Regions from separate parts of the Streptomyces sp. NBC_01244 genome, predicted to be linked through region 2. Evidence: riboswitches for the same ligand, from Rfam matches in the RefSeq annotation. Region 2 holds a riboswitch; the other holds the start of a gene.
The links. Region 2 has a riboswitch for cobalamin ahead of OG247_RS36315 (ribonucleoside triphosphate reductase). Riboswitches for the same ligand answer to the same signal wherever they lie in the genome.
Positions count from the first base shown of each region.

Region 1: linked by a shared signal. The riboswitch ahead of metE (5-methyltetrahydropteroyltriglutamate--homocysteine S-methyltransferase) and the one ahead of OG247_RS36315 (ribonucleoside triphosphate reductase) in region 2 are both predicted to bind cobalamin.

Region 1 is NZ_CP108488.1:1,008,572-1,013,757, reverse strand. Features, by position in the region: gene OG247_RS04260 (M20/M25/M40 family metallo-hydrolase) at 1-706, opposite strand, end outside; gene OG247_RS04255 (class I SAM-dependent methyltransferase) at 862-1,716, shown strand; cobalamin riboswitch at 1,809-2,031, shown strand; gene metE (5-methyltetrahydropteroyltriglutamate--homocysteine S-methyltransferase) at 2,195-4,519, shown strand; partial or broken gene OG247_RS44735 (hypothetical protein) at 4,611-4,817, shown strand; gene OG247_RS04245 (hypothetical protein) at 4,889-5,182, shown strand.
Region 2 is NZ_CP108488.1:8,155,580-8,160,765, reverse strand. Features, by position in the region: gene OG247_RS36325 (aminotransferase class V-fold PLP-dependent enzyme) at 1-572, opposite strand, end outside; gene OG247_RS36320 (anaerobic ribonucleoside-triphosphate reductase activating protein) at 718-1,341, opposite strand; gene OG247_RS36315 (ribonucleoside triphosphate reductase) at 1,338-2,828, opposite strand; cobalamin riboswitch at 2,872-3,012, opposite strand; gene OG247_RS36310 (glycoside hydrolase family 71 protein) at 3,117-4,832, opposite strand.

The sequences.
Region 1 (5,186 bases), 7.1 Mb from region 2:
CCGGTGCGAACGCCCGCAGCCTCAGCAGGGCCTCGGCCAACGTGAAGACCGCCGACTCCGAGCGCGGGACGGAGGCGTGGCCGCCGGGCCCGCGCGCGGTGACCCGCATCCGGGCGCTGCCCTTCTCGGCCACCTGGACGGTGTAGACGGGGCCGCCGGGCGTCATGAAGCGCTGGCCGCCGCCTTCGTTGAACGCGAACTCGGCCTCGACGAGGCTGCGGTGGTTCTCCCACAGCCAGTACGCCCCCAGCCTGCTGCCGGCTTCCTCGTCGGCGGTGACCACCAGCAGCACGTCCCGACGGAGCGGGGTCCGGTGTGCGGCGAGGAGTTGCATGATCAGCAGGCTCGCGGCGACTTGGCCCTTCATGTCGAGTGCCCCGCGGCCCCACACGCAGCCGTCGGCGACCTCGCCCGAGAAGGGGGGACGGCTCCATCCGCCGGGTTGGGCGCCGACCACGTCGGCATGGCCCAGCAGCATGAGCGGCGGTTCCTGACCGGTCCCGGGCAGCCGGGCGACCAGGTTGGCCCGTCCGGGTTCGGACTCCAGGATCTTGTGCGCGATACCGGAGCCCGACAGCTCGCGGGAGAGGTGGCGTGCGACGGCGATCTCATGGCCCGGAGGGTTCGAGGTATCCAGGCGGATGAGCGCGGAAAGGTGGCTGACGAGGTGTCGTTCCTGTTCGGCCCAGGAGAAGGGCAGAGGCATCGGCCGAGGTGAGGTGGACATCTGGGCTTCGGAGCCTCCGTGGCTTGACGCTGAGTGTGCCGACGGAAAGATGATTACACGTGTAACTCCCTGAAGGTGTCCAGTCGAAGAAAATCCGTACGTTCACTCGGCGGGTGCAGGGCTGGCGTGCTCCCATGACGACCGCCAACGGCTATGAGAAGCGCATTGCGGAAGCCCAACAGGCGACCATGTCGGGCTGGGACTTCAGTTGGCTGAAGGGCCGGGCGGACGGCGAGGGCCCCTCGTGGGACTACGGACAACTCGCCCGAGGCTTGCTTCCGCGCGCGCGAAGCCTCCTGGACATCGACACCGGCGGCGGCGAACTCCTCGCCTCGCTCTCCCCGCTGCCACCGCAGAGCGTGGCCACCGAGAACTGGGCGCCCAACTTCCGCCTGGCGCGGCAACGTCTCGCACCGCTGGGCGTGGAGGTCCACCGGACATCGGGATCGAACCTGCCGCCCGGCCCCTTCGACTTGATCCTCAACCGACACGGATCGCTGGATGCGGCAGGCATCCGCACGGCCCTCGCGCCGGGTGGCCGGCTCCTCACCCAGCAGGTGGGCAGCCGAAACCAGTTGGAACTGAACGAAGCCCTCGGCATCCCCTCGCCGATCGACCCCGACGGTTGGACCCTGGGTGTCGCCGTACGGGCGCTGGAAGACGCGGGCCTTCACGTGACCGCAGCACGAGAGGAGATGAGCCCCTACACCTTCTACGACATCGGGTCGCTGGTCTTTCAAGTGCGCGCCATCCCATGGCAGTTCCCCGGATTCGTGCCCGCCGAGCATGAACCGGCACTACGCCGACTCGACCGGCACCTCGGAATCACAGGCGGATTCACCGTGCACGACCACCGGTTCCTGATCGAAGCGGCGCCGGCATCTTCCGGTCCGGCTCAAGGTTTTCCGCCGTGCCGCCCGCAAGGCCCGCTTCCAGGCCCCGATCCGCTTGGCACCGCGCACGCTCCCGGCCGAGCAGCTTCCACCTGAGCGGCCGGCTCCCACGTCCGGCCCGGATCCGCGTGTCTCATTTCACCGTCCGACAGCTGGACAGCAGGGTTCATCCTCGCGTGCGGCGGCCTAGTGTGTGCCTCGCAGCTGGTTCGCTCCCGTCCGCCAGGCGGGATGCGTCGTAAGAGGGAACCCGGTGGGAATCCGGGACTGCCCCGCAGCGGTGAGTGGGAACGACCGCCGTCATACGCACTGGGACCGGAACCGGTCCTGGGAAGCGACGGCCAGTAGGTGCGGGCCTTCGGGGTCCGCGTGCCCGCGAGTCCGAAGACCTGCCCGTTGCCCGTACGCGGACGATTCCGTGTGCGGAGATCCCGGTGACCTCGTGGGCGGGTCGGCGTACACATCGAGCGGCGCGAGCGGTCATTCCGCTGTGCGAGCCGTTCGTCGTGTCGTTCCTTCGCGTCCGCGTCCCGTTGCCGGGGCGTTCTGGACACATCTCGCGAAGGAGAGTTCCGTGACAGCGAAGCCCGCAGCCGCGGCCGCACGAGCCACCGTGTACGGCTACCCCCGTCAGGGGCAGAACCGTGAACTGAAGAAGGCCATCGAGGGCTTCTGGAAGGGCCGCGTCACCGCTGACGCCCTCCGGGAGACCGCGGCCGAACTGCGCCGCACGAACTGGCGGCAGCTGGCGGAGGCCGGCGTCCACGAGGTACCCACCGGTGACTTCTCGTACTACGACCACGTGCTGGACACCAGCGTCATGCTCGGAGCCGTCCCCGAGCGGCACCGGGAGGCCGTCGCCACCGACCCGCTCGACGGGTACTTCGCGATGGCGCGCGGCACGCAGGACGTGGCCCCGCTGGAGATGACCAAGTGGTTCGACACCAACTACCACCACCTGGTCCCGGAACTCGGCCCGGACACCGTCTTCACCGCGGACCCTTCCAAGCAGGTCGCCGAGGTGAAGGAAGCCCTCGCGCTCGGCCTCGTCGCCCGCCCCGTGCTCGTCGGCCCGATCACCTATCTCCTGCTGGCCAAGCCCGCCCCGGGCGTGGCGGCCGACTTCCAGCCGCTGACCCTTCTGGACCGGGTGCTCCCCGTCTACGCCGAGGTGCTCGCCGCCCTCAAGGCCGCCGGGGCCGAGTGGGTCCAACTCGACGAGCCGGCCCTGGTGCAGGACCGGACCCCGGCGGACCTGAACGCCGTGGCTCGGGCCTACCGCGACCTCGGCGCCCTGACCGACCGGTCAAAGCTGCTCGTCGCCTCGTACTTCGGCCGGCTCGGCGAAGCTCTCCAGGTCCTCGCCGCTGCGCCCGTCGAGGGCCTCGCACTCGACTTCACGGAGGCCGGCAGCGCGAATCTGAAGGACCTCGCGGCGGTCGGGGGTCTGCCCGGCAAGCGCCTGGTGGCCGGCGTCGTCAACGGCCGCAACATCTGGATCAACGACTACCAGAAGTCCCTCACCACCCTGGGCACGCTCCTCGGCCTCGCCGACCGGGTGGACGTGGCCGCCTCCTGCTCCCTGCTGCACGTCCCGATCGACGCCGCCGCCGAGCGGGACATCGACCCGCAGGTCCGCCGCTGGCTCGCCTTCGCCCGCCAGAAGACGCGGGAGATTTCCGTCTTGGCCCGAGGGCTGGCCCAGGGCACGGACTCCATCGCGCCCGAACTCGCCGCCAACCGGGCCGACCTGGCCTCCCGCGCCAACTCCGCGCTCACCCACGACCCGGCCGTCCGCACCCGCACCGCCGCCATCACCGGCACGGACGGCCGCCGCGCCCAGCCCTACGCGGAGCGCGCCGCCGCCCAGCGGGCGCATCTGGGCCTGCCGCTGCTGCCGACCACCACGATCGGGTCCTTCCCGCAGACCGACGAGCTGCGGGTCGCCCGCGCCGACCTGCGGGCCGGCCGGATCGACGTGGCCGGCTACGAGCAGCGGATCAAGGCGGAGATCGGCGAGGTGATCTCCTCCCAGGAGAAGACCGGCATCGACGTCCTGGTCCACGGCGAGCCCGAGCGCAACGACATGGTCCAGTACTTCGCGGAGCAACTGACCGGCTACCTCGCGACGCAGTACGGCTGGGTCCAGTCGTACGGAACCCGCTACGTGCGCCCGCCGGTCCTCGCCGGTGACATCTCGCGCCCTGAGCCGATGACGGTCCGCTGGACCTCGTACGCGCAGTCCCTGACCTCCAAGCCGGTCAAGGGGATGCTGACCGGGCCGGTCACCATGCTCGCCTGGTCCTTCGTACGCGACGACCGGCCCCTCGGCGACACCGCCCGTCAGGTGGCCCTGGCCCTGCGCGACGAGGTCAACGACCTCGAAGCAGCCGGCACTTCGGTGATCCAGGTCGACGAACCTGCCCTGCGCGAGACGCTCCCGCTGCGCGTCGACGACCATGCGGACTACCTGACGTGGGCCACCGAGTCCTTCCGGCTCACCGTCTCCGGGGTCCGGCCGGACACCCAGATCCACACCCACATGTGCTACGCGGAGTTCGGCGACATCGTCCAGGCCATCGACGACCTCGACGCCGACGTCATCAGCCTGGAAGCCGCCCGCTCCCACATGCAGGTCGCGCGCGAACTCGCCGCCCACCACTACCCGCGCGAGGCGGGCCCCGGCATCTGGGACATCCACTCGCCGCGCATCCCCTCCACACGAGAAGCGGCGTCCCTGCTCCGCAGGGGCCTGGACGCCATCCCGGCCGAGCGGCTCTGGGTCAACCCCGACTGCGGTCTGAAGACCCGCGGTTGGACCGAAACCCGCGCCTCCCTGGAGAACCTCGTCGCCGCCGCCCACGAGGTCCGCGCGGACCTGTCCGCCCACAACTCCTGACGCCCCCTGCTCCCCGGCCGACGGCCATCGAGGCCGTCGGTCCGGGAGCGCGAATCAGGGCCGGGCTCCGTACACCGTCGAGGCGGAAGCGTTCGCGGGAGCCCTTGAGGCCGGCCTGGACAGCGTACGGAAACTCGGTACGGCCGACATCATGGAGGTCAACGGCTACATCGCACTCGACGAGGACCTGCGGGGGCAGGCGGTCGAGCGGGCCCGTCGGGGGCTGCCCTCCTCCGTGGCGGCCCGCCAGGCCATCGACAGCTACGCCGCGGTCACCGGCTCGCTCGACGATCCCACCCTCGCGAAACGTGCGGCCGACGTGCGCCAGGTCGGCCGCCGGGTCCTGGCCCACCTGCACGGCGACAGAAGGTGTTCCTCTCCACGGAGGACGAGCAGTCCGTGGCCGCCAAGGCCGACTACGTCATGGACCAGGGCGCCGGTGGCACCATGATCTGGGAGCTCGCGGGCTCGCCGTCGTCCTCCCCGTCCTCGACGCCGGGCACCTGCACCGCGCCGAGCTGGAACGCCGACACCGTCTACCCGGACAAGGGCTTCCAGGTCTCCTGGAAGGGCCGGACCTACACGAACAGGTGGTGGAGCCTGAACGAGGACCCCTCCACCAGCGGCCCGGACGGAGTGTGGACCGACAACGGGCCCTGCTGATCCC
Region 2 (5,186 bases):
CTGATGTGGTCGAGTACGGCGACCCGCGTCCGCGGGGTGACCCCGGCCAGCACGGTTTCCCGTACGGCGTCCTCGTCGGGGAGGTCGGTGCCCAGGGCCACGGTGGTGAGCGGGGCGCGCCGGGCGGCGGCCGCGACGACCGTGCCGTAGCCGTGGTCGGTGACCAGGATCTCGTCACCGGCGGCGAACTCCACGGCGTCGAGGGCCACGTTGGCGGCCTCGGTGGCGTTGGAGACGAAGGCGAGCCCGTCCGGATCGGTGCCGAGCCGGGCGGCGATCCGGGTCCGGGCCGCGACGAGCCGGTCGGGGGCGCCGATGAAGAAGGCGTCGGGGTCGGCGTGCGCCTCCGCCCGGAGGGCGGCCTGTGTTTCCTGGACGGGGATCGGGACCGCTCCGAACGACCCGTGGTTCAGGTGGCCGACCTCCTCGGAGAGCCGGAACAGCTCCCGCCCGCCCGGGAATTCGGGGGGACGGCGCAGGGGCCCGCCGCGTGAGGCGGCCCCGGCCCGTCCGGCGGCGTCGGTGGGGCCGACGCGGTCGGTGCGGTCGGTCGGCTCTGCGGGCTGGGTCACGTGGGACCTCCGTGGGTGCGGCGCGGCTGTCGGCCCGATCATGCCCCGCCGCCCGGCGGAGCGACAGCCCCTCCTCCGGCCATCGCGGGCGCGGGCCCGGCGCCGCCGCGGGGGCACCGTCGAAACCGGGGCCCGCGCCCGGGCCTCAGGCCGCCGGCCGGCGCATGGTCTGGCGGAGTGTGGCCCCCGCGCCCAGCTCCGCGAGCCAGTCGTCCAGGTCGGCCATGGCGGGCGGGTCCAGGAGGTCCGGGTCCACCGTGGTGCGGAGCTGGCGGGGGACCCCCGAGGCGAGCAGCAGGCGCAGGCTCCGCTCGGCCGAGGCGGCCGCGTGGCCGATGCCGGTGACCCGTTCGTAGCGGCCGGGCGGGGCCTTGACGTCGAAGCCGACCCAGTCCAGCAGGCCGGCGTCCAGCAGTCGGGCGAGGCGCCGGGGGAAGGCTCCCCCGGTGTGCAGGCCGACCTCCAGGCCCAGCGCACGGGCTTCCCGTACGGCCCGCGGCAGGCCGCGCTGGAGCAGCGGTTCGCCGCCCGAGAAGACGATCCCGTCGAGCAGCCCCGTCCGGCGGGCGAGGTGGCCGAGCACCTCGTCCCAGGAGACGGCGGCGGGGGCCCGGGCGGGCAGCAGGCCGGGGTTGTGGCAGTAGCCGCAGCGCCAGGGGCAGCCCTGGCAGAAGACGGTGGTGACCAGCCGGCCGGGCCAGTCGCAGGTGGACAGCCGGGACCAGCCTCCGATGCGGATGACCTCGTCCGGCTGCGCGGCGGGGCTCACACCGCCGCCTTGAAGGGGACGCGCTCGGCGTGTTCGCCCTTCTTGCCGAACGGGTCGTCGGTCCATCCGGCGGGAAGCTGGGAGGAGTTGGTGTAGTACGGATTGGCGTCGGTGCCGGCCTGGAGGATGCCGGGGAAGCGGGCCCGGTCCTCCTTCGCGAAGCGGTACGTCGTGCCCTCGGCGGGGGTGGCCTCCAGGTTGTAGAGGTGGCCGGTGCTCTCCTGGAAGTCGACCATCCGGGCCCGGACCCGGTCCAGGAGGCGGACCGCGAGGGCGTGGCCCTCGGGCGCGGTGATGTCGTGGGCGCCCCCGCTGAAGTTGCGGACCATCTCGTTGACGCCGTTGACGCCGATGGTGGAGAAGTGGTTGCGCAAGGTGCCCAGGTACCGCTTGGTGTACGGGAAGAGGCCGCCGTCGATCAGGTCCTGGACGGTGATCCGCTTGATCTCGAGGCTGTCCTTGGCGAGCTCGCAGAGCCGGTCCACCTCGGCCAGCAGCCGCTCCTCGTCGCCCGCGTAAAGATGCCCGAGGCGGGCGCAGTTGAGGGTGACCACGCCGAGCGAGCCGGTCTGCTCGGCGCTGCCGAAGAGGCCGTTGCCGCGTTTGAGCAGCTCGGTCAGGTCGAGCTGGAGCCGGCAGCACATGGAGCGGATCATGTTCGGTTCGAGCTCGGAGTTGATGAAGTTCTGGAAGTACGGGAGCCCGTACTTGGCGGTCATCGCGAAGAGCCGCTCGGCGTTCTCGCTCTCCCAGAGGAAGTCCCGGGTGATGTTGTAGGTAGGGATGGGGAAGGTGAACACCCGCCCGGCGGCGTCGCCTTCCGTCATCACCTCGATGTACGCCCGGTTGATCATGTCCATCTCGGCCTGGAGCTCGCCGTAGGTGAATCCGGCCTCCTCCCCCACGACCACCGGGATCTGCTCGCGGAGGTCCTCGGGGCAGGTCCAGTCGAAGGCGAGGTTGGTGAAGGGCGTCTGGGTGCCCCAGCGCGAGGGCACGTTGAGGTTGTGCACGAGCTCCTGGACGCATTGCCTGACCTGGTCGTACGTCATCGCGTCGAGGCGGACGTAGGGGGCGAGGTAGGTGTCGAAGGAGGAGAAGGCCTGGGCGCCCGCCCATTCGTTCTGCAGGGTGCCGAGGAAGTTCACGATCTGGCCGACGGCCGAGGACAGGTGCCTGGGCGGGGCGGAGTCGATCTGTCCGGGGACTCCGTTGAAGCCCTCGGTCAGCAGGGTGCGCAGGGACCAGCCTGCGCAGTAGCCGGAGAGCATGTCCAGGTCGTGGATGTGGAGGTCGCCCTCGCGGTGGGCGCGGGCCACGGCGGCGGGATAGACCTGCTCCAGCCAGTAGTTCGCGGTGACCTTGCCCGCGGCGTTGAGGATGAGCCCGCCGAGCGAGTAGCCCTGGTTGGCGTTGGCGTTCACCCGCCAGTCCCGGCGGTCCAGGTATTCGGTCACGGTCTCTACGGCATCGACGACAACAGTCACGGCAGCCCTCCCACGAGGCTCGGCACGGAAGAATGGCGGGCCCTTTCGAAAGCCCGTGCCGGCAGGTGTCGGACTCGTCCGCCGTGGCGGACTCACCGTTGCGGGGCAGTCCCGGATTCCCACCGGGTTCCCTGTTGCCTCGGTCGGGGAGAGGCCCCGCCGAACCGGCAAGGCCAACACTACATATGGATACGACAGCAGAGTGCCACCACTACATATGGGGTGACGAAGGTCCCGAACCAAGGGACTTCAGCCCTGCGGAGAGCGGCGGCCTAGGGCCTTTCGGCCTCAGCTCCGGCCGCTGCTGGCGGCGTGGTACTGAAGGTCCTGCACCTCCACCGTGCGGTCCACCCGGTACCCCAGCTCCACCCGGGCCCCGTCCCTGCCGTCGCGCACCACGGCCGCCGAGCCGGTGCCCGGACGGAGGGGAAGCAGCTCGGAGTGGACCCCGGCCGGGGCCGCGTGCGCGTCCTCGGCCGCCCCCACGGCCGTACGGATGCTCGCGGGCGCGGTCAGGAAGCTCAGCACCTCCACCGTGTCCCGGGCCGCGGCGCTGCCGCCCCGCAGCGACATCACGAGGGACTGGCCGCCGCTCGGGTCGGCGGCGGCGAACTGGGTGCGCGAGCTCAGGTACAGCGTGTCCCGGACGATCTTCGGCCAGCCGCCCGTCTTGAACCGGGTGAGGTAGTACGAGGAAAGGTCCAGGTAGGCGTGGCCGTTGTGCAGGGAGGGCGCGAACTGGCTTCCCTCGCTGTAGTCGTTCCAGGTGGTGAGCTGGACCCAGTCGGCCCCGTCCTCGATGGCCCGGTTCCATGTGGCGCGCAGGGTCGCGGTGTTGCCCGCCTCGTCGTAGATGCCCTGGTTGGGGCGGGCGTCCTGGACCGATACGGGCTGCATCCAGATCTTGCCCGCCGCGTGGGCGCGCCGTACGTCGCGCGTGGAGCTCTCCTGGCCGACGTAACTGCGGCTGCCCCACTCGGAGAATCCGTAGCTGATGGACTCGAACTCGCCGCTGTGCGCGCCGAAGTCGAGGAAGAGCGGGACGAAGGCGGTACGGATGCCGTGCCGGGATTTCAGGACGTCCATGACCCGGGTCCACCAAGCGGCGCTCTTCTCCTCCGCCTTGAACGGCGAGACGACCAGCCGTCCGTCGGGGAGCCGGTGGGCGGCCGGGGCCTTGCCCAGTTCCGCGAGGAGGTCGGCGAGCACGGCCGGGTCGTCGGTGTCCAGGGAGGTCATGTCCGGCATCAGCATGACCTTGAAGGCCGGGTCCACCGAACGGGCCGCCTCCATCAGGAGGTTGCAGCGTTCGAGGTTCTTCCCGGAGAGGGAGAGCAGGTCGAGGGTGAATCCGTCGATGCCGGCGGCGCGCGCGGTGCGGACCTCCTGCCGGAGGTTGGCGAGCTCCCAGTCCCCGGCCTTGGGCGGGACCGGCAGCGGTCGGTCGCGGAGCAGGCCGCCGTAGCGCTGGTGCTTGCCGTTCTCGCCGTCCGGCTTCAGGTAGTTGCGGGTGTAGTAGTCGGCGTCGGCGTTCGCGTTGTCCAGGGAGAGCGGGTACGGGGTGAAGTAGTGGGCGAAGACCAGCTTCTTGCCGGCGGCGCCGGAGCGCAGGGCGGCCGGCTGCGGCAGGTCGAAGGGCAGGGCTCCGGTGGGGCGCGCTCCGCCGTCCGTACCGGATCCCTGGGGTTTGGGGTCCGGGGCCGGCCCGCCCGGGCTCTGCGGGGCGGTGGTGCCCGGGCCGGTGGTGGCGGGGCCTGCGGTGGCGGGCGCGGAGCTGTCGCCGGGCGCCCCGGACAGGGAGTCGGCCGGGCCGGGTGCCGAGCGTGCCCGTGCGTCCGAGACGGTACGGGGCTCCCAGGCGATGCCCGTCGCGGCGCAGACCCCCACGAGGAGGAAGGCGGAGAGCAGGAGGCTCAGCAGGGGTCTTCGGCGCCGGAAGCCCGCACGGCGCCGGTGCGACGCGGGTCTCGTGCCGCGCCCTGCCCGCCGCCGGTCCGCACTCATCCTGGCCCTCCCCCGAATATGCCCGCGCCATGCCCGTACGGGCCACACAGCAGCAGTACAGCGGATTCCCGCCCCCCGGACAACTGTTCCCCGGGAGACGGGGCGTGAGACGGGACGGGACTGCGGGGCCACCTGAGCCCCGGCCGCGGCAGCCACCTCAGCCGACGGGCCCCTTGGCCTGCGCGGTTCGGACGTCGGGGCGGCACTCTTCGCACGCGGTTGGACAAAGGCATGCGACCTGTACAACTGCTGCGATCACCGGGCGGCACGGGCTTTTCGCCGGAATAGGGAATTCCACTGGCCTTTCGCGAAAAGTGGCGCATAATCGTCTCCATGCGGCTTGAAACAACCCTC